DNA from 3 places in the Acidovorax sp. WCS2018Noco2-16 genome. Region 2 is predicted to be linked to each of the others. Evidence: riboswitches for the same ligand, from Rfam matches in the RefSeq annotation. Region 2 holds a riboswitch; each other region holds the start of a gene.
What was found. A riboswitch is a leader RNA that binds a small molecule or an ion and turns the genes downstream of it on or off. The one in region 2 is predicted to bind cobalamin.
Positions count from the first base shown of each region.

Region 1: it holds a riboswitch for cobalamin, as region 2 does, so the genes downstream of both, RQI28_RS02220 (TonB-dependent receptor domain-containing protein) here and cobM (precorrin-4 C(11)-methyltransferase) in region 2, are expected to answer to the same signal.
Region 3: it holds a riboswitch for cobalamin, as region 2 does, so the genes downstream of both, RQI28_RS04830 (TonB-dependent receptor domain-containing protein) here and cobM (precorrin-4 C(11)-methyltransferase) in region 2, are expected to answer to the same signal.

Region 1 is NZ_JAVTJJ010000001.1:503,021-513,259, reverse strand. It holds gene RQI28_RS02255 (ATP-binding cassette domain-containing protein) at 1-103, shown strand, start outside; gene RQI28_RS02250 (molybdopterin-binding protein) at 215-430, shown strand; gene RQI28_RS02245 (transcriptional repressor) at 583-972, opposite strand; gene RQI28_RS02240 (ABC transporter ATP-binding protein) at 1,186-1,896, shown strand; gene RQI28_RS02235 (ABC transporter permease subunit) at 1,893-3,290, shown strand; gene RQI28_RS02230 (ABC transporter permease subunit) at 3,332-4,762, shown strand; gene RQI28_RS02225 (TonB-dependent siderophore receptor) at 4,819-7,020, shown strand; cobalamin riboswitch at 7,049-7,297, shown strand; gene RQI28_RS02220 (TonB-dependent receptor domain-containing protein) at 7,371-9,569, shown strand; gene RQI28_RS02215 (ABC transporter ATP-binding protein) at 9,577-10,239, shown strand, end outside.
Region 2 is NZ_JAVTJJ010000003.1:266,789-277,027, reverse strand. It holds gene RQI28_RS10760 (L-rhamnonate dehydratase) at 1-718, opposite strand, end outside; gene RQI28_RS10755 (4-hydroxythreonine-4-phosphate dehydrogenase PdxA) at 762-1,835, opposite strand; gene RQI28_RS10750 (tripartite tricarboxylate transporter substrate binding protein) at 1,875-2,840, opposite strand; gene RQI28_RS10745 (LysR family transcriptional regulator) at 3,018-3,929, shown strand; gene RQI28_RS10740 (class I SAM-dependent methyltransferase) at 3,926-4,693, shown strand; gene RQI28_RS10735 (peptidoglycan-binding domain-containing protein) at 4,788-5,837, shown strand; cobalamin riboswitch at 6,015-6,266, shown strand; gene cobM (precorrin-4 C(11)-methyltransferase) at 6,407-7,234, shown strand; gene RQI28_RS10725 (sirohydrochlorin chelatase) at 7,231-8,142, shown strand; gene RQI28_RS10720 (precorrin-8X methylmutase) at 8,139-8,834, shown strand; gene RQI28_RS10715 (cobalt-precorrin-5B (C(1))-methyltransferase) at 8,831-9,955, shown strand; gene cbiE (precorrin-6y C5,15-methyltransferase (decarboxylating) subunit CbiE) at 9,952-10,239, shown strand, end outside.
Region 3 is NZ_JAVTJJ010000001.1:1,058,394-1,068,632, reverse strand. It holds gene RQI28_RS04855 (sulfite exporter TauE/SafE family protein) at 1-90, shown strand, start outside; gene RQI28_RS04850 (DUF3391 domain-containing protein) at 217-1,551, shown strand; gene RQI28_RS04845 (EAL domain-containing protein) at 1,557-4,013, shown strand; gene RQI28_RS04840 (cell division protein ZapA) at 4,368-4,781, opposite strand; gene RQI28_RS04835 (DUF904 domain-containing protein) at 4,778-4,999, opposite strand; cobalamin riboswitch at 5,035-5,277, shown strand; gene RQI28_RS04830 (TonB-dependent receptor domain-containing protein) at 5,361-7,211, shown strand; gene RQI28_RS04825 (cobyrinate a,c-diamide synthase) at 7,250-8,713, shown strand; gene RQI28_RS04820 (bifunctional adenosylcobinamide kinase/adenosylcobinamide-phosphate guanylyltransferase) at 8,710-9,330, shown strand; gene RQI28_RS04815 (helical backbone metal receptor) at 10,100-10,239, shown strand, end outside.

The DNA of each region.
Region 1 (10,239 bases), on a different contig from region 2:
CTCGCAAGGCGATGCCGCATTTGCCGCCATCGAAAAACGCATCCTCGACCGCGTACTGCAAAAGCCCGATGCGGGCGGCGGCGCCCCCTCAGACAGCGGGTGACCCGGCGTTCCTGCGCACGGCCTGCGCTGGGCCGTGTAGCTGTCGTCTTCCTGCCAGTTTTTTCAGTCACCCACCACCCAGCCGTTCCCGGACTTATTCAAGGAAAAAACCATGACTATCCAAGCTATCAACGTGCGCAATCAATTCAAGGGCAAGGTACGCGAGATCGTTCGCGGCGACGTCGTGTCCGAGGTCGATGTCGAGACGCCCTGGGGCATCGTCACGTCGGTCATCACCACCCGCTCGGTTGACGAACTGGGCTTGGTCATCGGCTCCGACGTCGTGGCGCTGGTGAAGTCCACCGAAGTGTCGATCGCCAAGCTGTGAGTGGAGCTATTTAAGGTCAAAAAGGCCTGTAGCGCTTATGAATAAAGCGCTGATAGCTATAAAATAAATAGCAAAAGAAAAGGCGAGCTACGGCTCGCCTTTTTCTTTGCAACTCGCACTCCCAGTCGTTGCAGGGTGCAGCTACGAGTGCTTTAGCTCTTGCTCTTGCGCGAGGGGGCGCAGTCTGCGCAAAGGCCATAGAGCGTCAGTTCGTGGCGTTCCACCGTGAACCCTTTGGGCGCCAGGTTGCGCAGGTCGCCGGGGCATTCGTGTACGTCGAACACCCGCGAGCACGCCGTGCACTGAAAGTGGTGGTGGTGATCTTGCGCGGCGGATTCATAGCGCGGACTCTCGCCCGGCAGGTTCACCACCTGCACCGATCCATCTTCCACCAGCGCCTTGATGTTGCGATAGACCGTCGCCAGGCCCAGGCCTTCCACGCTTTCCCGTGCGCTTTCCAGCACCTCCTGGGGCGTCAGGGGACGTTGCGCGTGCGCAATGGCTTCGTTGATGGCAGTGCGTTGCTTGGTGGATCGTTCCATCGGGGCGTGTGGCGTCGGGGAGTTGGACACGAATTATCGGTGGGGTGCGTGATCGAGCCCCAGTCAGCGCCAGTTTCTGTTTTGATGATATCGATAATGCATTATCATTTTCGACTGATCTTGCAACGCCAAGTTTCCAGGGTTACGCACGGACTGTCCGGTCGTCGTAGCGAGCCTGCCTCTTTTCCTGCGTCCGACTGGAGAAAAATCCTCGTGCTTGAAGCCATCGGCCTGACCAAACGCTACGGCGCACACATCGCCCTGCATCCGCTCGACTTGCTCATCCGCCCAGGCGAGATCTACTGCCTGCTGGGCGCTAACGGGGCGGGCAAGACGACCACGGTCAACCTGTTTCTGAACTTCATCGACGCCGATGGCGGCAAGGCGTTGATCCAGGGGGTGGATGTCGCGCTGGAGCCGGTCGCCACCAAGCAGTACGTGGCCTACATCCCAGAGCAGGTGAATCTGTACGGCACGCTGACCGGTCTGGAAAACCTGCGCTACTTTGCGGCGCTGGCGCTGGGTGAGCCACCGCCACGCACGCGCCTGCTGGAGCTGATGGCGCAGGTGGGGCTCGACGCCGGCGCAGCCGACAAGCGGGTGGCCGCGTATTCCAAAGGCATGCGCCAGAAGATCTGGATCGCCGTGGCGCTGGCCAAGGACGCCAAGGCGCTGCTGCTGGACGAGCCCACCTCGGGCCTCGACCCGCATGCCGCGGCCGAGTTCACCACGCTGCTGCAGCGTGCGAGCGACGCGGGCGTGGCCATTCTGGCCACCACGCACGACCTGTTCCACGCCAAGCAGACGGCAACGCGCATTGGCATCATGAAAGAGGGGCGCCTGGTCGAGAGCCTGGACAGCCAGCAGATCAGCGACACCGACCTGCAGGCCCTGTACCTGCGGCACATGCGGGGCGGCCAATGATCTGGCTGATTGCCTTCAAGGACCTGCGCGAGCGCCTGCGCGACGGGCGGCTGTACTGGGCGGGCGGCCTGGTCATGCTGCTGCTGTTCACCGCGCTGGCCGTGGGTTACGGCCACCAGAAGGAAGCACGCGCAGAGCAGGCTGCTGCGCAGAATTCCGACTATCAGGACTGGTTGCGGCAGGGCGCACGCCATCCGCACGACGCTGCGCACCAGGGCATGCACGCCTTCAAGCCCGACGCGGCACTGGCGCTGCTGGACCCCGGCATCAACCCCTACATCGGCAGCACGGTGTGGCTGCAGGCGCACCGGCAAAGCGAGGTGAAGTTCCGCCCCGCGCAGGACGCCACCGGCCTGCAGCGCTTTGGCGATCTGTCGGTGGGCTGGATCCTGCAGGTGCTGGGCCCTTTGCTGGTGGTGGTGCTGGGCTTCAACGCGTTTGCGGGCGAGCGCGAGCAGGGCATCTTGCGCCAGACGCTGAGCCTGGGCGTGCCGCCGCTGCGCCTGCTGTGGGGCAAGGCGGCCGCGCTGGGCATGGGACTGGCGGCGTTGCTGCTGCCGGCCGCGCTGATTGCGGCGGCGGTGGTGGCGCTGTCTGCCGCCGGTGGCGAGCGCGGCGACGCCTTGCTGCGCTTTGCCGGCCTGGCGCTGGGCTATGCGCTGTACCTGGCGATCTTCGTGTTCATCACGCTCGGTGTGTCGGCCGCATCGCGCACCTCGCGCGTGGCCATCACCGTGCTGCTGGCGCTGTGGATCGCCAACACCGTAGTGGCGCCGCGCGTGATGTCCGAGCTGTCGCGCGCCGTGTTCCCCAGCCCGACGCGGCTCGAATTCAACCAGGCGCTGGATGCCGACCGCAAGGCCACCTCCGACAAGGTGTGGATGCAGGCCTTTGGCACCACCGAGCGCTGGAGCCGCGATGTGCCGCTCAACAAGTGGGGCATCGCCCTCAAGCTCGATGACCAGTCCAGCTACGCCGTGTACGACCGCCATTTCGGCCGGCTGTGGGACACCTGGGAGAACCAGCAGGCGGTGCAGGAAGCCGGTGGCCTGTTGATGCCGCTGCTGGCCATTCGCACCTTCTCCACCGCCATGGCAGGCACCGACTTTGTGCACCACCGTGATTTCACCACCGCTGCGGAGCGCCACCGCCGCGTCATCCAGGACATCGTGAGCCAGGACCTGGTGGAGCACGCCGACCCGCTGGGCCACCAGCACTTCGCCTACCAGGCCAGCCCGTCGCTGTGGGCGCGCGTGCCGGCTTTCGAGTACCACGCGCCCTCCGTGGGCTGGGCCCTGGCCCGCAGCGGCGCGAGCCTGGCGGTGCTGTGCGCCAGCCTGGCGCTGGCCGTTGCCTTCGCCTGGGCTGCCGTGGCGCGCCAGCGGGCGCTGTAAGGAAACCATCCGTGCAAGTATTTCAGTTCCAACGATTTCGCATGGTCGCCCGGCAAGAGCTGCGCTTGCTGCTCAAGGAGCGCAGCCTGTGGTGGGTGGGCGGCCTGTTCCTGCTGCTCATCGGCTACGCGCTCTTCAACGGTGTGCTGCAGACCACGCATCGCGACACTGCGCAGGCGGCCTTGGTAGCGGCCGATGTGCAGGCGCGCGCCGACCAGCTGGCGCAGCTCCAGCGCATCACGGCGGGCAGCGAAACGCCTACGCCGTTCGGCAACCCGGCCAACCCCGCCAATATGGCGAGCGGCCTGGGCGCGCAATACGCCGTGATGCCCAGCGCCGCGCTGGCGCCGGTGGCTCTGGGGCAGACCGACCTGTTCCCCGCGCAGTTCAAGGTCACGCACCAGAGCAAGGTCAACTTCCTGCACAACAACGACATCGAGAACCCCTGGCACCTGCTCAGCGGGCACTTCGACCTGGCGTTCGTGGTGGTGTACCTGCTGCCGCTGCTGATCTTCGCGCTCAGCTACAACCTGTTGTCGGGCGAGAAGGAAGACGGCACCTTGCGCCTGCTGCTCTCGCAGCCTCTGGCACTGCCCACGCTCATCGCCGGCAAAATCGCCGTGCGCGCGGCGGTGCTGCTGGGGGCCGCCGTGCTGGTGCCGCTGGCCGTGCTGCTGGTGGCCCGCCCGCAGGCCCTGGCCATGCCCGGCGCCACGCTGTGGTGGGCGCTGGTGGTGGGGGCCTATGCGCTCTTCTGGTTCACGGCGGTGGTGGCGGTGAATGCCTTCGGCCGGTCTTCGGCCACCAATGCGATGGTGCTGATCATCGGCTGGGTGGTGCTGGTGCTGGTGGTGCCGGTGCTGCTGAACATCGCGGTCACGCACACCAGCCCGGCCCCCTCGCGTGCCGAACTGGCCACGCGCACCCGCGTGGTCACCGCGCAGGCCATGTCGCAGAACGCCGCACTGCTGGCCACCGACTACGAGCATGTGGACAAGCCCGACGTGCTGGTGCCCAAGGACGGCCGCCTGGCCATGAGCGGGCGGGCCATGGCCAACTACCGCATCCAGCGCAAGGTGGACGACACGCTGCAGCCAGAGCTAGATCGCTTCGACGCGCAGCAGGCCCGCCAGCAGGCGCTGGTGGCCCGCTGGGGCGCCGTGTCTCCGGCAGCGGTGGCGTACGAGGGAATCACCGCACTGGCGGGCACGGGCCACAGCCGCAACGCCTGGTTCATGGCGCAGGTCAACGCATACCACCAGGCATGGAAGGACTTCTTCTTTCCCCGCATCGACGGCGGCCTGGCCATCACCGAGGCGGACTTCGCGCACATCCCTGCCTTTGCGTGGCGCGACGAAGCGCCGGGCACCGTGCAGGCCCAGGCCGCGCGGGCCGTGCTGCAACTGCTGCTGCCCACCCTGGTGCTGCTGGGCATAGCGCTCTGGCGGCTGCGCCGCTACCGCGTGGTGTAGCGGCCAGATCCGATCACGCCTATCCATCCCAAGAAGAACCCCGAGAAGACGATCCCATGAACCGATTCAACCGATTCAACCGATTCAACCGAACCGCCGTGGCGCTGGCGGTGGCCGCTGCCACGCAGGCCAGCTGGGCCCAGACCCCAGAGCCCGAGCGCGAACTGCCCGCCGTCAACATACAGAGCGGGCAGGACCGCGACAGCCTGCAGCTGGACAACCGCAGCACCAGCGCATCGCGCTTGGGGCTCACGCTGCGGGAAACTCCCGCATCGGTGGAAATCATTTCGCAGGACGTGATGCAAGAGCGCGGCGCACGCACCTTGAGCGAAGCGTTGCGCGGCGCGGCCGGCATGGCGGGCGGTGGCACGCCCGCGGCACCCACCACGCTGTCGATGCGCGGCTTCACCAATGTGCTGTACCTGTACGACGGCGTGCGCATGTCCGGCGCGGGCGTGACCAACCGGGTGGAAGACACCTGGAATTACGAGCGCATCGAGGTGCTCAAGGGCCCGGCGTCGGTGCTGCAGGGCGACAGCGCCATCGGCGGCATCGTCAACTTCCAGACCAAGCGGCCCGACCGCGGCAACCCCGGCCGCGAAGCCCTGTTGTCTTACGGCAGCTATGGCTCGACCCGTGCCGCCGTGGGCCTGGGCGGCGCGGTGGGCGAGACCGGCGCCTACCGCATCGACTACAGCCGCAACGACTCCCGCGTGGGAACCATCGACCGCAACAGCGAGAAGCTAGAACACCTGACCACAGGCCTGTCGTTCGACGTGGCGCGCGCTACCCGGCTCGACCTTTCGTTCGACTACTCGCGCGACGAGGGCCATGCCTACTGGGGCACGCCACTCATCCCGCGCAGCCTTTCCACCGAGCCCACCAACGTGGTCAGCACGCCCGACGGGCGCGTGGTGGACCGGCGCATCGCACGCACCAACTACAACATACTGGACGACAAGAACCAGTCCGAGGCCTACTGGCTGCGCGCCCGTATCACCAGCCGCGTGACGCCTGAATGGACGCTGCGCAATGAATTGACGGCCAACAAGGTCGACCGGCTGTGGCGCAATTCCGAGAGCGCGGCGTTCACCGCCCCCGCATCCATCACGCGCGACCAGACCACCATCGCGCACGACCAGCACTACCTGTCCAACCGGCTGGATGCGTCGCACCAGGGGCGCCTTGCGGGCATGGCAAACAAGTTCGTGGTGGGCGGCGAGATCAGCAAGACAGATTTCGACAACACGCGGCGCTTTTCGAACGGCTCGGCCGCCACCGCTGCCAGCCTTCGCGTGCCGCTGTTCGACCCGGTGGTGGGCAATTACAACGACGACCCGGCCCTCATGGCCGGCGGTGGCAACCGCACCAACTTCACCTCGGATGTGCGCAGCACCTCGGTCTTTGCCGAAGATTCGCTCAAGCTCACCCCTGCCTGGACATTGGTGGGCGGCCTGCGCCATGACCGTGTGGACGTGGACCGCAGCGTGACCGACCTCAACCTCGGCACTTTCAGCGCCTTTGGCACGAAGTACTCCGCCAACTCCGCACGCCTGGGCACGGTGTTCGACCTCAGTAAAGAGTCTTCTGTCTACGCGCAGTACACCAATGCCACCATTCCGGTGGGCTCTCTCTTCTTGCTGTCGGCGGGCAACGCGAGGTTCCCACAGTCCAAGGGCAAGCAGTTGGAGGTCGGGTTCAAGCAGAGTTTTGCCACGGTGGAATGGACGGCCGCCGCCTACCACATCACCCTGGACAACGTGCTCTCGCGCGACCCGAACGACGCGAATGTCACCGTCAACAATGGCCAGCAATCCTCGCGCGGAGTGGAGTTGGCGGCCGCCTGGCGCGCCACGAAGCAGCTCACGCTGTCGGGCAACGTGGCGGCTTTGGATGCGCGCTTCGATACGCTGACCGAGGCGGGCGGGGTATCGCGCGTGGGCAACACGCCGCCCAACGTGCCCGAGCGCATCGTGAACCTGTTCGCCAACTACCGGTTCAAGGACGTCCCGGTGGATCTGTTCCTCTCGGTCAACCGCACCGGCAAGATGTACACGGACAACGCCAATCAGATCCGTATCAACGGCTACACCACGGCCGACGTGGCGGCCAGTTGGCGCGTGAGGCCCGTGTTGCTCACCTTCCGAGTGCGCAATTTGACGGACAAGCTGTATGCCAGTTATGCAGGCCGGGCCACCAGCCAGGTGCTGCTCGCTCCACAGCGCACGTTCGAGTTGTCTGCCAGGTATGACTTTTGAGCGGCCTTGCTTGACGCTGTATCCATGCCCCTAGAATCGCGCCGTTGGTGCTCGTGGCATGGTTCGCATGCTGCAGTTCAACGGGAAGCAGGGAGGCACTACCGAACAGGAAAGTGCTGCGCCTGCGCTGCCCCCGCAACGGTCAACGGATGGGTCGCCAGATAGGTGACCCGCTCCCCTTTTTCACAGCCACTGGATTGCCTTGAACAAGCACCTGGGAAGGCTCAAGGGGATTGTTCCGCCAGCCCGGATACCGGCCAACAAGTGGGTTCTGCTCCGACGGAGCAGGGCCTTTACGCTCCAATGCTGGCGGGAGGCCGGCACCGGGCCTATTTGTCTTCGATCATCGTATGAGCCACTTTCCTCGTTCCCTGCGCCTGGCCGTGTTGCCTTTCGCCCTGGCCGCTGCTTTCCCTTTGCATGCACAGAACTCAGGTACCTTGCCTGATGTCGTCGTCAAGGAATCCGCTGCGCCCAGCCCGTTGCTTGAGCAGCGCACCGACAGCGCATCGCGCCTGGGCCTCACGGTGCGCGAAACGCCCGCTTCCATCGACGTGGTGCCGCGCGAGGTGCTGGCCGAGCGCGGCCTGCGCACGGTGACCGAAGCCGCCCAGGCGGCGGTGGGCGTGCTGGCCGGAGACTTTCCGGCCGAGCCCAGCGCGTTCTCGATGCGCGGCTTTGCCAACAGCCAGATCAACACGCTCTACAACGGCATCAAGATCGGCCCGCCCAACATGACCTCGCGCGTGATGGACACGGCCAACCTGGAACGCATCGAATTCCTCAAGGGCGCGGCATCGCTGATGTCGGGCGAGGGCGCCACGGGTGGCGCGGTGAATTTCGTCACCAAGGCACCGCACCAGGGGCCGGTGCGCACCGAGGTGAACACGTCGGTGGGCTCGTTCGGCGACCGGCGCTTGTCGATGGGCTCGGGTGGCACCACGGCGTGGAAAGACCTCGACTACCGAATCGACGCCAGCGCATCGAACAGCGATGGCTTCATCGACGACACCGGCCAGCGCAACCGGCATGTGTCGGGCGGGCTCGACTGGCGCGTGCTGCCGGGGCTCAAGCTCTTCGTGGCGGGCGAGGCCAAGCGCGATGACGGCAGCAGCTACTGGGGCACGCCGCTGGTGTCGGCCGGCGCTGCGGGCGTGCAGCCGCGCGGTGGCGTGGTGTCGGGCACCTACGTGTCCGGTTTCAATGGCAGCGACCTGGGACCGGTCACCATCGACCGGCGCACGCTGCGCACCAACTACAACGTGCAGGACAACCGCAACGAAGCGCGCGAGACTTGGGCGCGCGCCGGCGGCGAGTGGCAGGCGAGCGATGCCGTGGTGTTGCGCAGCCAGTTCTGGCGCTACACCGCCGACCGCACCTGGCTCAACAACGAGATCAGCGCGTTCAACGCTTCCACCGGCCTGGTCGACCGCGAGCGCTTCTACGTCGCCCAGGACCAGACCAGCTGGGGCAACAAGACCGAATGGCAGTGGGACAGCCGTGTGGCGGGCCTGGACAACCGCGTGGTGGCCGCCTTCGAATACAGCGACATGGACCTGGACCGCCCCGGCGCGGCCAACTTTCCGGGCGACAGTGTGAGCCTGGTGGACCCGCAGCGCGGCAGCTATGGCCGGCTGACCACGCAGCTGCAGACCACGCGCATCCGCAACACCGTGCTGGCGCTGGAAGATCGCCTCAAGCTGACCCCGGCCGTGGCGCTGATCGGCGGGCTGCGGCACGAGCGCATCGCGCTGGACCGCAGTTCGGCCAACGCGGCGGGCGCTCAGCGCACGGGCTTTCCGTATGAGAAGACCTGGAACCCCACCACCGGCCGCATCGGCCTGACCTGGGAGGCGGCGCCCGGCACCACCTTTTACGGCCAGTACGGCACCGCGGCTGACGTGGCGGCCAACAACATCTTTCTGCTGGGCGCCTCCCAGCCGCTGGATCTGACCCGCACGCGCAACGCCGAGGTGGGCGTGAAGCAATCGTTCTGGCAGCAGCGCGGCGAATGGACGTTTGCGTACTACGACACCGAGCGCCGCAACGTCTATGCCGCGCAAGGCGGCCAGCAGCTGGCGCAGGCCGGCGCGCTCAAGTCGCATGGGGCAGAGGCCTCCGTGGCGCTGCGGCCTGATGCGCGCTGGAGCGTCTGGTCCAACCTGGCATTGAACCGTGCGCGCTACGACGGCTACACGCTGGCCAATGGCGCATCGTTCTCGGGCAATCAGCCGCCCAACGCTCCACGCGTGGTGGCCAACGCGGGCGTGGGGTATCGCTTTATCGCGGGCGTGCCCATGCAGCTGTCGGCGTCGGTACGGCATGTGGGCGAGCGCTTTCACAGCGACGCCAACACCGTGCGGCTGAGCGCCTACACCGCGTTCGACGCCGCCCTGTCGGTGGACGTGGCGCGCGGCGTGCAGCTCACGCTGCGCGGGCGCAACCTGGGCAACCGCGTCTACGCCGCCTGGTCCGACCCGTTCTACCCCGACCAGATCCTGCTGGGCGCACCGCGCAGCTACGAGCTGGCCCTGCGCTGGACGCTCTAGCCTTCACATGACCTTGCCTACCCCGGTGCTGCAACTGCAGGGCGCCGCCTTTCACACGGCGCAGGGGCGCGAGCTGCTCGCGCCCATAGATGCGCGTGTGCAGCCCGGCGAATGCGTGGCGCTGGTGGGGCCCAACGGTGCGGGCAAGAGCACGCTGCTGAAGCTGTTGGCCGCCCGCATTGCGCCCACGCAGGGTGCTGTGCGGCTGTTGGGGCACGACCTGGCCACCTGGCCCGCAGCAGAGCGTGCCCGCCATGTGGCGCTGCTGGGCCAGGCCGACACGGTGGACACGGGCCTGATGGTGCGCGACTACGTCGCCTTCGGCCGGCTGCCGCATCAGCACCGCGCCAGCCGCGCCGAGCATGCGCGCGCCGTGGACCAGGCCCTGCAGACCTGCGCAGCCGGTGCGCTGGCGGGGCGCGCGCTGGGCACCCTGTCGGGCGGGGAGCGCCAACGCGTGCATCTGGCGCGGGCGCTGGCGCAAGAGCCCACGCTGCTGCTGCTGGACGAGCCCACCAACCACCTGGATCTGGCCGCACGTGCCGACCTGCTGGCGCTGGTGCGCGGGCTGGGCATCACCGTCGTTGCCGCGCTGCATGAACTGGGGCTGGTGCCCGGTTTTGCCACGCGCGCCTGGGTGCTGCACGGCGGCCGGCTGGTGGCCGACGGC
Region 2 (10,239 bases):
CCAGCCAGCGCGGCTCGAACTTGGCCAGCTTGGGGCAAATGCGCTTGGCGTATTCGAGGTTCCAGCCCATGTAGCACTCGAGCATCAGGTCGGTGTCGTAGCCGATGACCTCACGGATGGCCTCGACGGATTTCAGGTTCTCCTGCACGCCGTGCTGCAGGTGCGCCGGGCCGTAGCCGAAGCGCATCTTGAACGCCTTGAAGCCCTGGTCGAGAAACTTCTGCGCCTCGTCCTGCATCTCGTTGAGGTCGGTGCGGTAGAGCTTCGAGTAGTAGCAAGGGATCTTTTCCTTGGTGCGCCCGCCCAGCAGCTTGAAGACGGGCTTGTTCACGCTCTTGCCCAAGATGTCCCAGATGGCCAGGTCGACCGCCGAGATCGCCGCCATGGTCACGCCCTTGCGGCCCCAGGCGTGCGTGCTGCGGTACATGCGCTGCCACAGGTATTCGTAGTCCCACGGGTCTTGCCCGATGACCAGGGGCGCGAGGTACTCGTCGATGATGGCCTTGGCGATCTTCGGCGCCAGCGCCACGTTGCCCAGGCCGACGATGCCGTCGTCGGTTTCGATCTCCACCACCGTCCACGAATGGAAGCGGAAGGTGCTCATGCTCTCGGATGGCGAATACAGCAGGTCCATGGCGTTGGAGCAGAAGTTGCCCTGCGGCGGCACGGTCTTGCCTTTCCACTGGAACACACGGGCGCGGACGGATTTGATTTTCATGATGGTGTCGCTGAAAAATGATTTGCTATCAAATACATAGCTGTTAACGCTTGCTGGATAAGCGCCAGAGGGCTGTAGAGGCTAAAAATTGGCTGCGCTGCGCCGCCCCCATGCGGCAAGCGATCTGAAAGGCCTGCCAGGTCGCTTCCACGCTTGCCTTGCCCTGGCCGGCGATGTCGTAGGCCGTGCCGTGCGCCGGTGTGGTGATCGGGATCGGCAGGCCGCCCTGCACCGTCACGCCGCGCGAGAAGCCCAGCAGCTTGATCGCGATCTGGCCCTGGTCGTGGTACATGGTCACGATGGCCTGGTATTCGCCCGCCTGCGCCTTCAAAAAGATGGTGTCGGCCGGGAAGGGGCCGTGAAACGGGCTGTCGGTGGGCCAGTCGCGCGCCTGCAGCGCGGCCACGGCGGGCGCGATGATGTCGATCTCTTCGCGCCCGCACACGCCGCCATCGCCGCCGTGCGGGTTGAAGGCGGCAATCGCCACCTTCGGCTGCGCCACGCCGCTGGCCAGCAGCGAGTGGTAGATCAGCTCGGCCGCCTGCTGGATGCGCTCCACGCTCAGGTAGCTCGCCACGTCCTTGAGCGGCACGTGCGACGAGATGCGCGAGGTCCACAGGTCGCCCAGCGTGTTGAACTCGCAGAAGTAGCCCGTCACGCCCAGGTGCTGCGCAAAGTGGTGCAGCTCGTCCTCGTGCTGCATGCCGCCGATCTTCATGGCCTGCTTGTTCAGCGGCGCAAAGCAGATGGCGTCGATCTCGCCCGCCTGGGCGGCGTCCATGCAGCGGTCCAGCACCTGCAGCACCGAGCGGCCACCGGCCGCCTCGGCGCGGCTGCGGTGCACGTCGGCAGCGGCCACCGTGTTCACCGCCAGGAAGGCGGGGCGGGAGGTGTCTGCGCGGCCGCGCACATCGGCCAGTGCGCCAATGGCATCGGTCGCCACCTGCACGCCGGCAATGCGCTGGCCGTCTTCCCACAGCCAAGGGTCGCCCACCAGCACGATGTTGGCGCGCTGCGCGGCGTCAGGCTTGGCCAGCAGGCGGGCGATGAGTTCGGGGCCGATGCCGGCGGGGTCGCCGAGCGTCAGGGCCACCACGGGCCGGTCTTGCGTGTTCATGGGCAGCTTCTTTGGCTTGCAATCGAGTCGCGGTCGATGTCAGTCGATGCGGATGTTGTTCTTGCGGATCAGGTCGCCGTAGCGCTTGAATTCGGCGTTCTGGAAGGCGATGAAGTCGGCCTGCGACATGGGCTTGAGTTCGGCCCCGACGGCGCCCAGGCGGGTCTGCGTCTCGGGCATGGCCAGCACTTCGTTCACCGCGTCATGCACCTTCTGCTGCACCGCCTTGGGCGTGGCGGCGGGCATGTAGATGCCGTACCAGGCGCTCACCTCCACCTGCGGCAGGGCGGATTCGGCCATGGTCGGCACGTTGGGCAGCTGCGGATTGCGCAGGGCGGTGGTCACGGCCAGCGCGCGCATCTTGCCGCTCTTGATCTGCCCCAGCACCGAGGGCATGGTGTCAAAACTCATCTGCACCTGCCCGCTCACCAGGTCCACCAGCGCTGCGCTGCTGCCCTTGTACGGCACGTGGGTCAGGTCAACGCCCGCCGCGTCCTTGAACATCTCGGCCGCGATGTGCTGCGTGCTGCCCGCGCCGCTGCTGGCAAAGTTGATCTTGCCGGGCTCCTTCTTGGCCAGCGCCACCAACTCGGCCACCGACTGCGCGGGCAGGGCGGTGGTGACCACCAGCACGTTGGGCACGGCGCCTACAAAAGCGACCGGCACCAGGTCGCGGTTGTTGTCGTAGCCCAGCTTGAGCAGGTGCGGCGCAATGGCATGCGCCGTAACCACGCCCATCAGCAGCGTGTGCCCGTCGGTGGCCTTGGCCGTGGCATCGGCGGCCAGCGTGTTCGACACGCCCGGGCGGTTCTCCACCACCACCGGCTGCTTGAGCAGCGGCCCCAGCCGGTCGGCCACCGCACGGGCCATGGCGTCGGTGCCGCCGCCGGGGGCGGAACCCACCAGAATGCGCATCGAGCGGGTGGGCCATTCCTGGGCGCCAGCGCCCAGCGGAACGAGGGCGGCAGCCAATAAAAAGGCGAGCAGCGGGGTGCGGCGTTGCAACATGTCTTTGTCTCCTGGATGTGTTTCGTATACATGCCGATTTCCATGGCATTGGGGGCATCCTAGGCCGCGCTTTGCTTTCCGTAAAATGAAATGAAATGATGGATTGATCGCCTGGAGTTATCAGTGACGGCCTCCCGTGAAGACGACCCTTTCCCCTTGCTGAACCGCCTGCGCATGCGCCAGGTGGCTTTGCTGCTGGCCATCGAATCGCGCGGCACGCTGCGCGCGGCGGCGGCCGAACTGGGCATGACGCAGCCCGCCGCCACCAAAATGCTGCACGAGCTGGAAAGCGCGCTCGGCCATCCGCTCTTCGGGAGGGTAGGGCGCGGCCTGAAGGTGAATGCGGCTGGCGCCTGCGTGACGCAGTACTTTCGCGGCATGCGCGGCGGCCTGGAGGCCATGCGCCGCGAGCTGGACGCCCTGCATCTGGGCAGCGCCGGCAAGCTCTTCATCGGCTGCATCATGGCCGCCGCGCCCGAGGTGCTCAGCGACGCGCTGGTGCGCCTGAAGGCCGCCTACCCGCTGCTGACGGTGGAGATCACGGTGGACACCAGCAACCGCCTGATGGAGCGGCTGCGCGAGGGCCGCCTGGACGTGGTGATCGGCCGCATGCCGGGCAGCAGCGGCGGCGACTGCCACTTTCGGCCGCTGGACGAAGAGGCGCTGTCGGTCGTGGTGGCCACCGGCCATCCGCTGGCCAAGCGCAAGTCCCTGCGCTTTGCCGATCTGCAGGCCTGCACCTGGATCCTGCAACCCGCCGGCAGCCCCATGCGCGACGTGCTGGAGCAGGAATTCGCGCTGCACCACCAGCCGCTGCCCGGCGGGCTGATCGAGACCGCCTCCATCCTCACCACCACCCACCTCATCGCGCGCAGCGAGATGGTGGCCGTCATCCCCGCCTCCATCGCGCTGCGCTACGAGCGCCACGACCTGCTGCGCGTGCTGCCCTATACGGTGCGCAACCGCCTGCCCGCCTACGGCAGCGTGGTGCGCAGCGACCGGCCGGCCTCTGCGGCACTGGAACATTTCCTCGAGTTGCTGCACGACCCGGCCGCAAACCTGGGAGCGGAGGGCGCACCACCATGACCCGCACGCTCGCCTGGCTGCCCTGGCCGTTACCCGCCCTGCTGGCTTGGGGCGCTGCCTGGCTGGCATTCGTGGGACTGCAGCGCTGGCTGCCCGCCGCCGCGGCGCTGGCGCTGGGCTGCGCCGTGGGCACGGCCGCCAGCCTGCTGGGGCGCAGTTGGTGGCGGCGCGGGCTGATCGCGGCGGGCTTTCCGCTGTCGCTGGCGCTCACGGGCACGGCCACCGGTGTGCCGGCCTGGGCCTGGTTGGTGCCGCTGGCGCTGCTGCTGCTGGTCTACCCGCTCAATGCGTGGCGCGACGCACCGCTCTTTCCTACACCGCGCGGCGCGCTGCAGGGCCTGGCCGGGCTGGCGCCGCTGCCGGCCGGCGCGCGGGTGCTGGACGCTGGCTGCGGCCTGGGCGACGGGCTCATCGCGCTACGCCAGGCTTACCCTGACGCACAGCTGCACGGGCTGGAATGGAGCTGGCCGCTGCGGGCACTGTGCGCGCTGCGCTGCCCCTGGGCGCGCGTGCGGCGGGGCGACATCTGGGCCGCAGACTGGGGCGCCTACCCGCTCGTCTACCTGTTCCAGCGGCCCGAGAGCATGGCACGCGCCGCCGCCAAGGCCGATGCCGAGATGGCGCCCGGCGCCTGGCTGGCCAGCCTGGAATTCGCCGTGCCAGGCCGCGTGGCCGATGCCTGTCTGCACGCAGAGGGCGCCAAGCCCGTGTGGCTCTACCGCGTCTCCATGCCCACCGGGGAACTGCCAGGCGCAGCGCTATGATGCCCCGCCGTCAGCCCGCGTGGCGGGCTCTGCTGACTGCTTGTTGTCCTTCCAACGCACCGTTATTCCACCAAGAGAGAGGCGCCGACCAATCATGACCCAGAAGACCAAGACCTTCACCCTGCTGGCCACGGCCTGCGCCGCAGTGGCCCTGCTGGCCGGCTGCGAGACCACCAACATGCGCATGGGCAGCCCCGAGGCCAAGACCGTCGCCACCGGCGCCGCTGGCGGCGCCTCCGCAGCCGGCGAGAGCGCCCAGCTGCAAAAGTGCTCCAGCCCCCTGGGCACCGTCTCCCTGGTCGAGAACCAGGACGCCGGCTGGTACACCATCCTGCGCAACGAATACAAGCTGCCTCCCACCTCCAACCTGCTGCGTTTGCTGATCCAGCAATCGAACTGCTTCATCGTGGTCGAGCGCAGCGCATCCGGCATGAACGCCATGAACCGCGAGCGTGCACTCATGGGCTCGGGCGAGATGCGCGGGGGCAGCAACTTCGGCCAAGGCCAGATGGTTGCCTCCGACTACGGCATGTCGCCCGAAATCATCTTCTCCAACAGTGATGCCGGCGGCATCGGCGGTGCCCTGGGCGGCCTGCTGGGTGGCGGGCGCGGTGCGGCCATCGCAGCCATCGGCGGCAGTTTGAAGACCCGCGAGGCCAGCGCCATGCTGACCCTGGTGGACAACCGCTCGGGCGTGCAGGTCTCGGCATCGGAGGGCAGTGCGTCCAAAAGCGACTTCGCCGGCTTTGGCGGGCTCTTCGGCGGCTCGGCCGGGGGTGCGGTGGGCGGCTACCAGAACACGGCGCAAGGCAAGGTGCTGACCGCCGCCTTCATGGACGCGTACAACCAGATGGTCGTGGCGCTGCGCAACTACAAGGCGCAAAGCGTGCAGGGCCAGGGCTTGGGCGGTGGCGGGCGGCTGGGCGTGGACGGTGCGGCGGCGCCCTCGCAGACCAAGGCGGGTGCCTCGATCTCGATGCGCGAAGCCCAGGAACGCCTGGGCGGGCTGGGCTACAACGTGGGCACGCCGGACGGCGCGGCCGGCCCGCGCACGACCAAGGCGCTGCGCGACTTCCAGAAGGACAAGGGCATTCCGGTCACCGGGCGCCTGGACACGGCCACGCAGGACGCGCTCTCGCGTTGAGCGGCCGACGGGGCCGCCGCGCTGCAGCGGCTCCTTGCAGACGACAGACCCGGCTTCGGCCGGGTTTTTCGTTGGCGGCCAAGCATAAACGCTACTCTTTTTATAGCTGCAAGCGCTTATCCATCAAGCGCTAGAGGCCAAAAACACTTGTAACCTCCGGACACAAGCCGGCACCGCCCTATACTCACGCCCGTTGGTGCTCGCAAGGCCATTGCGGCCGAGCAGTTAAACGGGAACCAGGGAGGGAGCGTCCACCAAGGATGGCTCCCCAACCTGGGCTGCCCCCGCAACGGTAAGCGACGAAGACGGCACACCGCCGGCTTCATCAACTGCGTGGAAGACACGCCCACTGAAAGGCTCAACGCCTTTTGGGAAGGGCCCACTGCAGCGTCGCCAGCCCGGATACCGGCCGACAGGGGGCGGCGTCGCCGAAGGCTTCAGGGCCTGAGGCGGCGCCGCTCATTTCACGGAACCTGCGGGGAGGCAGGGGTCCGGGCATTTGCATTCCTGTCGTCTCTTCCCATGCCAGTTATTTTCGTGCGGGCCGTTGCGCCCCCACCGTGCACGCCATGACGCCCGGCACCGTCTGGTTCGTCGGCGCCGGCCCGGGCGATCCCGAGCTCATCACCGTCAAGGGCCGCGTCCTCATCGAGCGCGCCGGCGCCATTCTGTTCGCGGGCTCGCTCGTCAACGAGGCCGCCACCCGCTGGGCGCCACCCGGCTGCAGCATTGCCGACAGCAAGGACATGACGCTCGAGCAGATGGCTGCCTGGCTCATCCTGCAGGCGCAAAAGCACGACACCGTGATCCGCCTGCAGACCGGCGACCCGGCGCTGTACGGCGCGCTGATCGAGGTGGTGCAGCCGCTGGACGCCGCCGGCGTGCCGGTGCGCGTGGTGCCGGGCGTGTCGTCCGCGATGGCGTCGGCCGCAGCGGCGGTGGAAAGCTTCACGCTGCCCGAGGTCACGCAGAGCGTGATCTTCACGCGCGTGGAAGGCCGCACGCCCATGCCGCCGGGCGAGTCGCTGGCCGAGCTGGGCCGCCACCACTGCACGCTGTGCATCTTTCTGTCGATCACGCTGCTGCACAAGGTGCAGGCCGGCCTGCGCGAGGCCGGCTGGGCCGACAGCGCGCCCCTGCTGGTGGTGCACAAGGCCAGCTGGCCGGGCGAGGAAATCATCGTGCGCGGCACGCTGGCCGACATCCGCGAGCGCTGCCGCGCCGCCGGCATCGTGAGCCAGGCCATGGTGATCGCCAGCCCCACGCTGGGCGCGCGCCAATGGCAGGAGCTGGCGAAATCCAAGCTCTACGACGCGAGTTTCACCCACCGCTTTCGCCGCGCCAGCCAGCCAGCGGCAGGCCCTGCCGCCGACCCTTCAGACCCCATCGCCCCATGAACGACCACACCACCATCCTGCTGATCGGCCACGGCTCGCGCGAGCCCGAGGGCAATGACGAGATCCACGCCTTCGTGGCGCAATGGCGCGCACGCCGGCCCGGCTGGCGCATCGAGGTGTGCTTCATCGAATTCGCGCCGCCCGGCCTGCACGACGGCCTGCTGCAGGCCGCGCAGGGCAGCCGGCGCGTGCTGGTGCTGCCGCTCATCCTGAACGCCGCCGGCCACGTGAAGATGGAGATTCCCGAGGCCATCGAGCATGCGCGCGCGCACTGCCCGGGCGTCGATTTTCTGTACGGCCCGCACCTCACGGCGTGCGAACCCATCCTGCAAATCCTGCAGCGCCAGCTGCGCCAGTGCATGAATGCGCTGGATGTGCCCGACCCCACCACCACCGGCGTGGTGCTGCTGGGCCGGGGATCGTCCGACCGCCAGGCCAACGGCGACGTCGCCAAGATGGCACGCTGGCTGCAGGAAGGCGGCCACCACGAGCTGGTCGAGATCGCCTTCACCGGCATCACCTGGCCACGCCTGGAGCGCGTGGTGCAGCGCCAGGTGCTGCTGGGCATGAGGCAGATCGTGGTACTTCCGTATTACCTCTACACCGGCACGCTGATGCAGCGCATAGCCCGGCAGGTGGAACACCTGCGCGCGCAGTACCCGCAGGTGCGCTTCGCCCAGTCGCAGCACTTTGGCCTGGAGCGCGAGATTTTCGAATTGCTGGACAGCCGTGTGAACGACCTGCTGGACGGCGTGGCGGGCAGCCTGCTGCCTTGCGACGGCTGCAAATACCGCGAGATCGCGCACGACCTGGGCCATGGGCACAGCCATGAGCACACCCATGCGCACGCCCCCGTGCAAGTGCAGGTGCATGCGCATGCGCCGCAGCCAGCAGGTGCACCCGCATGAGCACCGTCAACACCGTCACCGAGCAGCTCACGCGCGCCGGCCAGGCCATCGAGCACGACAGCTTCGCCATCATCGACGCCGAAGCCGGGCCGCACCCCTACACGGCCGCGCAGTGGCCCATCGTGCGCCGCATGATCCACGCCAACGCCGACTTCGAATTCAACGGCCTGACCGCCTTCCACCCGCAAGCGGTGGAGGCCGGCATCGCCGCCATGCTGCGCGGCGGCGCGCCCGTGGTGGCCGATGTGGAGATGATCTGCTCGGGCCTGTCGCAGCCGCGCCTGGGCCACTTCGGCATGCGCACGCACCAGTTCATCAGCGATGCCGACGTGATCGCCCAGGCGCAAAGGGAGGACACCACGCGCGCCGTGCAGGCCATGCGCAAGGCGCACCGGCAGGGCCTGCTGCACGGTGCCGTCGTCGGCATCGGCAACGCGCCCACGGCGCTGATCGAGCTGGTGCGGCTGATCACGGACGAGGGCGTGCGCCCGGCGCTGGTGGTGGGCATGCCGGTGGGCTTCGTCTCGGCCGCCGAATCCAAGGCGCTGATGGCGCAGGTGGCTGACGTGCCGTGGATCGTCATTCGCGGCCGCAAGGGCGGCTCCACGCTGGTGGTGGCCACGCTGCATGCGCTGCTGGCGCTGGCCGAAGCCCGCCAGAAAGCCACAGCCCAAGGGACGCCATCGCCATGATGGAAAAGACCGTGCGCCGCGGCACGCGCACCGGCTTCACCACCGGCGCGTGTTCGGCCGCCGCCGCGCGCGCCGCCGTGCTGGGCCTGGTGCACGGCAGCGTGCCCGACGCGGTGGACTGCCTGCTGCCCAACGGCGACGTGGTGCGCTTTGCCGTGCAGGACGGGCAGTGCGACGGCCAGACCGCCCACGCCATGGTCATCAAGGATGCGGGCGACGACCCTGACTGCACTGACAAGGCCCACTTGACGGCCGACGTGCGCGTACTGCCAGGCCAGTCAGGCGCCTTCCTGCTGCAGGGCGGCTTCGGCGTGGGCACCGTCACCATGGCCGGGCTGGGACTGGAAGTGGGCGGCCCGGCCATCAACCCCGTGCCACGAAAGAACATCGAAGAGAACGTGCGCGCCGTGGGTGATGCGTTGCTGGCGCGCGCCGGGCTGGAAGTCACCATCTCCGTGCCGCAGGGCCTGGAGATGGCCAAGAAAACGCTCAATGCGCGCCTTGGCATCCTGGGCGGCATCTCCATCCTGGGCACGACCGGCATCGTGAAGCCGTATTCCACCTCTGCCTACCGCGCGAGCGTGGTGCAGGGCGTGCAGGTGGCCGCCACGCTGGGCCATGGCGTGGTGGTGCTCACCACCGGCGGGCGCACCGAACAGTTCGCCATGAAGGAACGGCCCGAGTTGCCCGCAGCCTGCTTCGTACAGATGGGCGACTTTCTGCGCTACGCGCTCGACGAGGCCGTGGCGCAGGGCGTGCAGCGGGTCGTCATCGGCGGCATGGTGGGCAAGCTCACGAAGATCGCGCAGGGCGAAACCATCACCCACGCCAACCGGGCCGAGGTCGACACGCAGCTGCTGGCCGACCTGGCCGCCGGCGTGGGCGCGCCACCCGAGGTGTGCGCCGAAATCGCCGCCGCAGAAACCGCGCGCTTCGGCGCCGAGCGCATGCAGGCGCTGGGCCTGGGGCCTGCATTCCACTCCGCACTGGCGCAGGCCGTGGTGCGCACCCTCACCGCGCCCGACCGCTACGGCGAGCGCTTCCACCTCACCGTGCTCGTCTGCGATTTCGACGGCACCAAGATCACCGAGGCCACCTCTGGCCCCACCGCCTGCGCATGACGATGACGACCCTGCTTGAAAAAGACCCCCAGCCTTGCCGCGTGATCGGCGTGCTGGACGACGGCGCCGCCAGCCTGGGCGCCACCGCGCTCGCGCTGCTGCGCCGCGCCGACCTGGTGATCGGCGGCACGCGCATGCTGGCGCTGCTGGAAGACGACATCGCCCCGCATGCCACGCGGCGCGACCTGACCGGCTGCCTGCCCTCCGTGCCCGGCTGGATCGCCGAAGCGCGCGCTGCCCAGCAGGCCTGCGTGGTGCTGGCCACGGGCGACCCGCTCTGCCAC
Region 3 (10,239 bases), on a different contig from region 2:
CGTGGGGCAGGCTTGCTGCTTTTCTGCGTCGCCGCGTGGGCCATCTGGATGGATTTGAGCGACCATGTCCAGGCGCAATGGTGCGCCTGACAGGAGCTCTGCACTGACCATATGTCGCGGGATGGCAGTATTGCAGCAACACCATTCTTGACGTTTGTTACTGGTGGGCTCCAAGTGGCGATAATGTCCTACGACCTTATTGGCCTGGGCATCAGGATGCACGTGCCGAGCCCTTCCTTCGTGAACACCACTACCGTCCTCATCGATATCAACCAGTTGCGCGTTGGCATGTATATCCAGCTCGATGTGGGCTGGATGCACCATCCCTTTCCGACGAGCAGCTTCAAGGTAGCCAACACCGGGCAAATCGAACTGCTTCGCTCCCTCGGGCTGCAACAGGTTCGCTACCTTCCTGCCAAGAGCGATGTGGTCGCCAGCGACAGCCCGTCAGCCACGCCTGAAGATCAAGTTGCGCAGCCTGAAGAGCCTGTGGCAGTTGCGCCTGACGCCACGTCAGGTGGCCTGTACAGCATCCGCGCCAAGCGTCTCGCTTCACTCGCACTGCTGAAAGCTCAGCGACTCTCGCTGGAGCAGTGCGACCAGCGCTTTGCCGATGCCACGCGGGAGTACCAGCGGCTTGCTGCCAAGGCGCCTGCGGAGCCAAGGCAAGCCCGTGAGCATGCTGACACGCTGGTCGCCAGTTGTGTTGCCGATGTGCTCGACAACGGTGATTCCGCAATCCGTCTTTTGTCTCAGGGGGTCGGAGTGCAGCCGGCATTGCACCCTGTCAACGTCATGGTGCTGTCGCTGCTTTTGGGCAAGGCGCTGGGCACGAACGGCGACGGATTGCACGGCATCGGCGTCGCGGCGCTGTTGCACGACCTGGGTAAGCAGGCGCTACCGTTCCACGTCGCCGAGCCAGCCACCCCTCAGGTAGCGGCAGACCGCAAACGATACGAAAGCCATGTGGCCGAATCGGTCAACCTGGCCAAGCGCATGGGGCTGCCCGGCCCGGTGCTGGTGGCGATTGCCCAGCACCATGAAATGGCGGACGGCAGCGGTTTTCCACTGGCGCTGCATGCAGAAGACCTGAGCCGTCCTGGCCAGATCGTGGCGCTGGTCAACCATTACGACCGCATGTGCAACCCCTTGCATGGCGCCTCCGCACTGACGCCGCATGAGGCGCTGTCAGTCATCTTCGCGCAGCACAAGGCACGCTTCGACGCGGTGGTGCTGGGGGCCTTCATCCGGATGATGGGCGTGTACCCGCCTGGCTCTGTTGTGCAGTTGGTGAACGATCGCTACGCCTTGGTCATTTCGGTCAACTCTGCAAGGCCGTTGCGTCCCCGTGTCCTGGTTCACGACTCTCGTGTTCCGAAGGACGAGGCGCTTGTGGTGGACCTGGAAAACGTGCCTGAACTCGGCATTCGACGCAGCCTGCGCCCATCGCAGTTGCCGCGTGACGCACTGGACTACCTGTCGCCCCGCCAGCGCATCTGCTACTTCTTCGAGCGCGCGGTCGATCCTGGCCCGAACGAGGCGACCACGTGACTCTATTGCCACGTGCCATCGAAGGGTGGTTCGCGGTCTTTGATGGCCTGGCCGAAGCCGTATGGCTGGTCGAGCCCCACACGCAACAGGTGTTGCATGCCAACCAGGCTGCAGTCGACCTGACAGGCCGGCATGCCAGCGGCATGGTCGGGCAGCCGGTACAGCAACTGGCGGCGACGCCGGAAGACCATTTTTTCTGGGGCCAGTCGCTGGGCAGCATTCTGGAAGGGTTGCACTCGCGCAGCATCGTGCTTGCGCAGGATGGCCAGCTGATTCCGGTGGACCGCCGCGTGGTGGCTGTGTCGCTGCCTGACGGCGAGGTGCTGCTGATGATGACGATGGTCAATCGCACAAGCGAAAGCGCTGCCGAGCACGAGCTTGAAACCTTGCTGGCGGAATTGCGCGCCACCCTGGATTCGGCCGCCGACGGCATGATGGTGTGCGATCTGCAGGGCCGCGTGCGGGCCTTCAATCAGCGGCTTGCATTGCTTTGGAATGTGCCGCGAGACCTGCTGGTGCAGCGCGACGATGCGGCCGTGCATGCGCATCTGGAGGCGCAAGTGGCCGATGCGCCAGCCTATCGCGCCCGCCTTGCTGCCATCGCCAGTGAACCGCTTCAGGAAACCATAGATCTGATCGGGTTGCGCAACGGCGCGCTCATGGAGCGCAGGTCGGTGCCGCAGCTGGTTCAGGGCCGGCCGATCGGACGCGTTTTTTCGTTTCGCGACATCACCCGCCAAGCCGAGGCGCAGGCGGGACTGCGGCTAGCGGCAAGGGTTTTCGATTCGAGTCTTGACGCTATCTTCATCGCGGATCATCGCAACGTGCTGGTGCGCATGAACCCCGGCTGCGAACAGCTGATTGGCGTGGGACCACGGTCGCGGCTCGGCCAGCCAGCAGTCGTGCTGTTCATTGCCGAGGATAACGGCGCTGCGCTCATGGCTGAAGTGGGTGCCGGCTGGGACCGGGAAGGTTTCTGGGAAGGCGATCTGTCATTGCCTTGCGCCGACGGCACGCAGTGCGTTGTCCACCTGTCGTGGGTCGCGCTGCGCGACGATGCGGGTGCCATCGTGCAGAGCATTGGCTTCATGCGCGACCTGACTTCGGAGCGCGCGGCGCAAAAGCGCATTGAAGAACTCGCGTTCAGCGATTTGCTGACCGGGCTGCCCAACCGCCTGCTGCTGGCGCGCCGTGTCGAGGCGGCGATCGAATCCACCACGCGCGATCAGGGCCCCGGGTTTGCCATTCTGTTTCTCGATCTGGATCGCTTCAAGATCATCAACGACTCGCTGGGCCATCCCTTCGGCGACCGCGTGCTGAAGCTGGTGGCCGAGCGCTTGCAATCGTGCCTGCGGCATACCGACATGCTTTGCCGGCTGGGTGGCGACGAGTTTGTGATCTACCTGCATGCGGGTGATGTCTCCGTGGCCGAGAACGTGGCCCGCCGCATCCTTGAAGACATGCTGCGCCCCTTCGTGCTGGATGCCATGGGCTTTTCCATCCAGTGCAGCATCGGCGTGGCCCTGTACCCGCAAGACGGTAGCACGCTCGACGAGTTGATCAAGCAGGCGGATACCGCCATGTACCGCGTGAAAGACCGGGGCCGCGGAAATTTCGGTTTCTACCAGCCGCAGATGAACGCCAATCTGCTTTCTCGCATGCAGATGGAACACGGAATGCGCCAGGCCCTGGGCCTGGGACAGTTGGCGGTGCATTACCAGCCCCAGGTTTCGATGGCCTCGGGCCGCATCGTGGGCGCCGAGGCACTCGTGCGCTGGAACAGCCCCGAGTTCGGGCCGGTGTCCCCCGGCGTTTTCATTCCGTTGGCCGAGGAGTCCGGCTACATCGTCACCCTGGGCGCATGGGTGATGGAGGAGGCTATCCAAGAAGCCGTGCGATGGATGCGGTCCGGCACGCCATTGGTCGTGGCTGTGAACGTGTCTGCGCTGGAGTTTCGCCAGCCGGACTTTGTACCCCGGCTGACGCAACTGTTGGAGCGGCACGGATTGCCCGCCACCTTGCTGGAACTTGAGCTGACCGAAACCATCTTGCTGCAGGATGCGCAAGAGATGGAGCAGCGCCTGATCGCGCTGGCGCGTCTGGGCACCGGCCTGGCCATCGACGATTTCGGCACCGGCTATTCCAGCTTGGCCTACTTGAAGAAACTGGCCATCCACAAGCTGAAGATCGATCAGTCGTTCGTGCGCGGCCTGCCCGACGACGAGGGCGACCGCGCCATCGTGAGTGCCATCACCAGCATGGGCCGGGCCATGCACATCGAGGTGATTGCGGAAGGTGTGGAGACGCTGGCCCAGCGGGCAGCGCTGGAGCAGATGGGCTGCCAGCACTTTCAGGGTTTCTTGTGTGCTCCGGGGCTACCTGCTCCAGAGCTGCGAGCATTGATTGCCAGTCGCAAGGAATATGTCTGGTCGCCTGCGCTGGCGACAAAGACACCGCCCTGATCGAGAAGCCCTTAGGAGGCGGTCAGCAAGGAGAAGCGAGGAATAAGGTGTCTGCGAATGCCACCGAGCCGTCATCCTGAACCGGGGGTTCAGGTGGGCGAGGGCAGCCAGGCGTTGGGTTCATCTGACGCGAGATGATCACGCTCACCAGGCAATTTACCAAGCCCGTGCTCAGGGAGCATTGGTTCAAGGAAATATAAAGCCCGGCAGCACCGCAGACCACTCGATTGTAGGCCTGGCATCGTGGGCTGCAAGCGCAAAACCCATCGGGTTGTGTTGGCGATCCGGTTGGGCTTGCATGCCGGTGCGATCAGGAGGATAAGCGCGCCGCTCGTGGCAGACCGCGCCTTCAGATCAGAGTAGGCGCCCCTCGTCGCCTAGAGCCCGGTCGAGCCGCTGTAGCAGCGAGTCGATGCGCTGCTGTGTGTCCACAGACGGCTCGGCGCGTTCTTCAAGTGCCAAGTCGGCCTGGTCGAAGAGGCGTGGTTCGACAGGTACTTCTATGGGGGGCGGCAGCGCCGCCGGCGTGGTGGCAGGAGCTTGCAGGTCGGCCGATTGCTGCGCCGCTTCCCGGTCAGACACTTCGAACGCCAGATTCAGCGCAGCCAGCACGGCAATGCGCTCGCGTGCCCGCACCTTGCCGGCGTCGCGAATGCGCGTCATGGCGGTGTCGACGCGCTCAACCGCCTCGAGCAGTCGCGGCTCGTGCCCCTCGGGGCAGGCTAGCAGGTAGCTTTGTTGCAGGATCCGGACCTCGATCTGCTTCATGGTGCGTCTTTCATGTCGGGGGTCTCTGGCAGGCGTTCGAGCAGGGCATCGACCCGCGTCCGTGCGGCGTTCAGGCGGGATTTGAGCGAATCGCGTTCTTGCGTCAGATTCATCACCTGCTGCGCCAGCAAGGTGTTGGTGCGCTGCAGCTCGGCATGCCGCGACAGCAGCCGCTCGACCCGCTCGGCGATTTCATCGATGGGGGAGGTGTTTGCCATAGAGCGCCAGATTGTAGGGTTGTGCCGGCAAAGCGCCGTAAAATCATGTTGTTGGTGCTCGCGGCGTGGTTCGCATGCTGCAGTTCAACGGGAAGCAGGAAGGCGCGCCCCATCGGGTATGCGTTGAACCTGCGCTGCCCCCGCAACGGTCAGCGGCCGAATCGCCCCTGCGATTCCCTCTCCATCCACAAGCCACTGGGCGCGTTGAACAAGCGCCTGGGAAGGCGATGGAGGGCGTGCCGCCAGCCCGGATACCGGCCAACACGGTGGCCGCTGGCGTCTTTTGATGGGCGCGGGCGGCCGTGATACCCAACGATCGGCGGGGAGGCCGGTCAGGGTGATTCTTGCTGTGCCCATTCTGATGAACAACCGCTTTTCCTTCCTGCGCCTTGCTGCGCTTCCCTTGGCGCTGGGCGCTGCCTGGCCAGCCGCTGCACAAACCCTGCTGGCGCAGGCCGCCACCACCACGCAACTGCGCGACACCGTGGTGACTGCCACCCGCGTGGAGCGCCCGCTCACTGATCTGGTGGCCGACGTGTCGGTGGTCGACCGCGACACCATCGAGCGCAGCGGCGCCGTGGGCGTGAGCGATCTGCTGGCACGTCTGCCGGGCGTGGAGGTCTCGCGCAATGGCGGGCAGGGCAGCAGCAGCAGCGTGTTTCTGCGCGGCGCCGAATCGCGCTTTACCGCCGTGTACATCGACGGCGTGCGCGTCGATTCGCAGACCACCGGCGGTGCGCAGTGGGAGCAGATTCCGCTCGCGCAAATCGACCGTATCGAAGTGCTGCGCGGCCCGGCTGCCGCGGTTTATGGCTCCGACGCGATCGGTGGCGTGATCCAGCTCTTCACCAAGAAGGGCGAGGGCAAGCCCGCACCCTATGTGCAACTGGGCCTGGGCAACCACGGCACGCGCACCGCGCAGGCGGGCGTGAGCGGAGGCGCCGGCATGGTCGACTATTCGCTGGGCATCTCGCACGAGCGCAGCGACGGCTTCAACGCCCGCACCACCGCCACCGCCAACCCCGATGACGACGGCTACCGCCGTACCTCCGGCAACGCCCGCGTCGGCCTGCAGATCGACCCGCGCCACCGCATCGAAGGCACGCTCCTGGCCAGCAACCTCGAATCGCAATACGACAACACCCGTACAACCGACGACCTGAACCACCACCAGCTGCGCACCGGCGGGCTGGCCTGGGTGGCACGCTGGAGTGATGCCTACACCACGCGTCTGCAGGCCAACGCGTCGCGCAGCCAGTACAGCACCACGCCCAGCTTCTACTTGACCGAAACGACGCTGCGCAACTATCTCTTCCAGAACGAATGGCGGCTGGGCGCCCACCTGGTCACCGCTGCCCTGGAGCGCCGCGAGGACGAGTTGCACAATCCCGCGGCATCGGGCACGCCCGATCTGCGCGGCGAGCGCTCGCAGAACGCGCTGGCGTTGGGCTACGGCGTGGCGGTGGGCGCGCATTCGCTTCAGGCCAACCTGCGGCGCGACGACGACAGCGAGTTCGGCGGCAAGAGCACCGGCAGCCTGGCCTATGGTTTTGCGGTCACGCCGCAGTGGCGCGCCACCGTGTCGGGCGGCACGTCGTTCCGCGCGCCCACGCTGTACCAGCGCTTCAGCCAGTACGGCGTGGCGACGCTGCAGCCTGAATCGGGCCGCAACATCGAAGCCGGCCTGCGCTGGACCGAAGGCGACAGCAGCGTGGGCGTGGTGGCGTACCGCAACCGCATCCGCAACCTCATCAACTTCGGCGCGCCGGGCACTTGCCGTGACGACTTCGGCTGTTATGAAAGCATCGGCCGTGCCGAATACACCGGCATCACGCTCTCGGCCGTGCACCGCATTGCCAGCGTGAACCTGCGCGGCTCCTTCGACTGGCAAGACCCGCGCGATCTGGACACCGGCCGCCAGCTGGCACGCCGCTCCAAGCGCCACGCATCGCTGGGCGCCGACACGCAAATCGCCGGCTGGACGCTGGGCACCGAAGTGCAGGCCTCAGGCCGCCGCTTCAACGAAGCCGCCAACACCAACGTGCTGGGCGGCTACGGAATGGTCAACCTGTATGCCAGCACCCGCGTGTCGCGCGACTTCACGCTGCTGGCCCGCGTGGACAACCTGGGCGACAAGCGCTATGAGACGGCGCGCACCTATGCCACCGAAGGCCGCACGCTGTATGTGGCGCTGAAGTGGGCGCCACAGTAAGGCGCTGTCAGCCTGAACCTGATTACCAAGCGATGCGCATGAGCGACGACCGGATGTCGAGACAAGAAGAGGGAAGAGAAGCGGCAGGGGCTCACAAGGCCAACAACGCTGAAAACGCAGAAGAAGCGCGAGACGTGGCGGGCAGCGTGAGCTGCCCCGCCATCGTCATCGCCGCACCCGCTTCGGGCCAGGGCAAGACCACGGCCACCGCTGCGCTCGCGCGCCTGCATGCCCGCCAGGGCCGGCGCGTGCGCGTCTTCAAATGCGGGCCTGACTTTCTCGACCCGCACTGGCACCAGCTGGCCAGCGGTGCGCCCGTGCACCAGCTCGATCTGTGGATGACCGGCGCGGCTGATTGCGCCCGCCGCCTGTATGAGGCCGCGCAGGACGCCGACCTGCTGCTCATCGAAGGCGTGATGGGCCTGTTCGATGGCGAGAGTTCCGTGGCCGATTTGGCCATGCGTTTCGGCATTCCTGTGTTGGCCGTGGTCGATGCGTCGGCCATGGGCGGCACGCTGGGCGCCATCGTGCATGGCCTGCGCCACTACCGACCGGGCCTGCCCTGGGCCGGCGTGCTGGCCAACCGCGTGGCCACCGAACGCCACGCCAGCCTGCTGCGCGCGGGGCTGACCGATGCCGCCGACTGGCTGGGCGCGTTGCCGCGCGTGACGCTGGCCGCCGAGAACGGACCGCGCCTGTTGCCCGAGCGCCACCTTGGCTTGGTCGCCGCGCACGAGTTGCATGACGCCCTGCAGCGGCTGGACGCGGCCGCCGACGCGCTGGCCGCCACGCCGCTGGGCCAGATGACGGTGGCGGATTGGCAGCGCTGGCGCGTCGCATTCGCAGCGCCTGCTTCCACAGTAGAAGACGCTGCCGCAACGCCTGCGCTGCTGGCCGGCCGCACCGTGGCCGTCGGCGGCGATGCGGCGTTCTGCTTTGTCTACGACGCCAACCTGCAGACGCTGGAACAACTCGGCGCCCGTGTGGTGCGCTTTTCGCCGCTGCACGACGCCGCCTTGCCGCCCTGCGATGCCGCGTGGCTGCCGGGCGGCTACCCCGAACTGCACGCCGAGGCGCTGGCCGCCAACACCGGCATGCAGCAGAGCCTGCGCGCGCACATCGCCGCCGGCCGGGCCGTGTGGGCAGAATGCGGCGGCATGATGGCCCTCTTCGAATCGATCACCTTGCAGGACGGTAGGCGCCTGCCGCTCTGGGGCTTGCTGCCGGGCGACGTCACCATGCAGCGGCGCCTGGCCGCGCTGGGGCCGCAGCAGCTGGACGTGGGCGGCCAGGTGCTGCGCGGCCACACATTCCACTATTCCACCTGCGAGAGCACGGCCGCCGTAATTGCCCGCACGATGCGGCCCGGCGCGGCCGAGGGCGCGCCGCCGGGCGAGGCGCTGTACCGGCACGGCAGCGTGCATGCCAGTTACTTCCACGCCTGGTTCGCGTCGAACCCGCGCGCTACCGCCTTGCTGCTGGGCGCAGGAGATGCGCCATGACCGGGTCACCTGCCGCGCCGTCGCCTTCCATTGCCCGTTCCGAGTTCATTCTGGGCGGGCAGAAAAGCGGCAAGTCGCGCCGTGCCGAGTTGATTGCGCGCGAATGGCTGGCGAAGTCGCCGGATCATCGTGCGCTGCTGATCGCCACCGGGCAGCCGTGGGATGACGAGATGCGCGAGCGCATTGCGCGGCACCAGCGCGACCGGGCGGAGCGGGTGCCTGGCATGACCACGTTGGAAGAGCCGCGTGATCTGGCGGGGGCGCTGGGGCGGCATTCGGATGCGCGGACCTTGATCGTGGTGGATTGCCTGACCTTGTGGCTGACCAACTGGCTGATGCCTATGGATGAGGGTTCTGGGTTGGAATCTGATTCAGGGTCAAATCGGGCTCTAACGCTTGACTATCAAGCGCAGGTAGCTATGGTTTTGGTAGCGATCCTGAAGGCGCCTGGGCCGGTGGTGCTGGTGGGCAATGAGATCGGGTTGGGGGTGATTCCGATGGGGCGGGAGGTGAGGGCGTTTGTGGATGCGTTGGGGGGGGTGAATCAGCGGGTGGGGGAGGTTTGTGAGAGGGTGACGTTGGTGGTGGCGGGCTTGGGTCTTTCTTTGAAGGGCTGAGCCTTCTGATGGCTGTTTTTTGCTTTCGCTCTGCGTTTGTTTTTCGGGGCCGGGATGTGCGCCCGGCGGCGCACCTGCTTTCTTTTGCTTCGCCAAAAGAAAGTAGGCAAAGAAAAGGCGACCCGACTGTCTGCGACCCCTTTCGCCTGCGGCGAGCGGGGCAACCTGTGTCGGGCAGGGCGTGGGGTGCGCCGCGGAACTCACTGCGCGCTTTCGCGCTTCGTTCAGACAGCCGCGGCGAGTCAGAATTGAAGCGGGTGCGTCCTGCGGCACACCCGCCACCCCACGCCCTGCCCGACACAGGCGCATCCACACGGGAGTGGGGGAGCCACACGGGCCATCGCTGCGCTCGGCCCCCAGCGCGCGAGCGCTGCGCGCCGCGCTTCAGGCCGAGCGAAGCGATGGCCCGTATGGGTTGTTGGCTGTTCAACTCCCTTCTGTATGCGCCGAGGAGCGCAGCGGGCGGGGTGGCCTGTGTGCCGCAGGACACACAGGCTTCGTTGACTAGCTTGCCGCAGCTGTTTGAACGGAGCGCGCAGCGCGCAGTGAGTTCTGCGGCACACCCCGCACGCGAGCACCGCAGGTTGCCCCGCAGCGCAGCGAAGGGGACGCAGACAGCAGGGTCGCCCTTTCTTTGCTTACTTTCTTTCGGCGAAGCGAAAGAAAGTAAGTGCGCCGCCGGGCGCATCACCCGGCCCCGGAAAACAACCACATGGCCACTGCCAAAGCAGCCCACCGAACGGCAACCCCACAAGGCCAGCAGAAAGCCATGACCACCACCCTCAGATTCCTCTGCGCAGCCCTGGCGCTGACCCTGTCACTGGCGACACAAGCCCTTGAAATCACCGACGCCCGCGGCCGCACCCAAACCTTCCCCCAACCTCCGCAACGCATCGTCAGCCTCCTCCC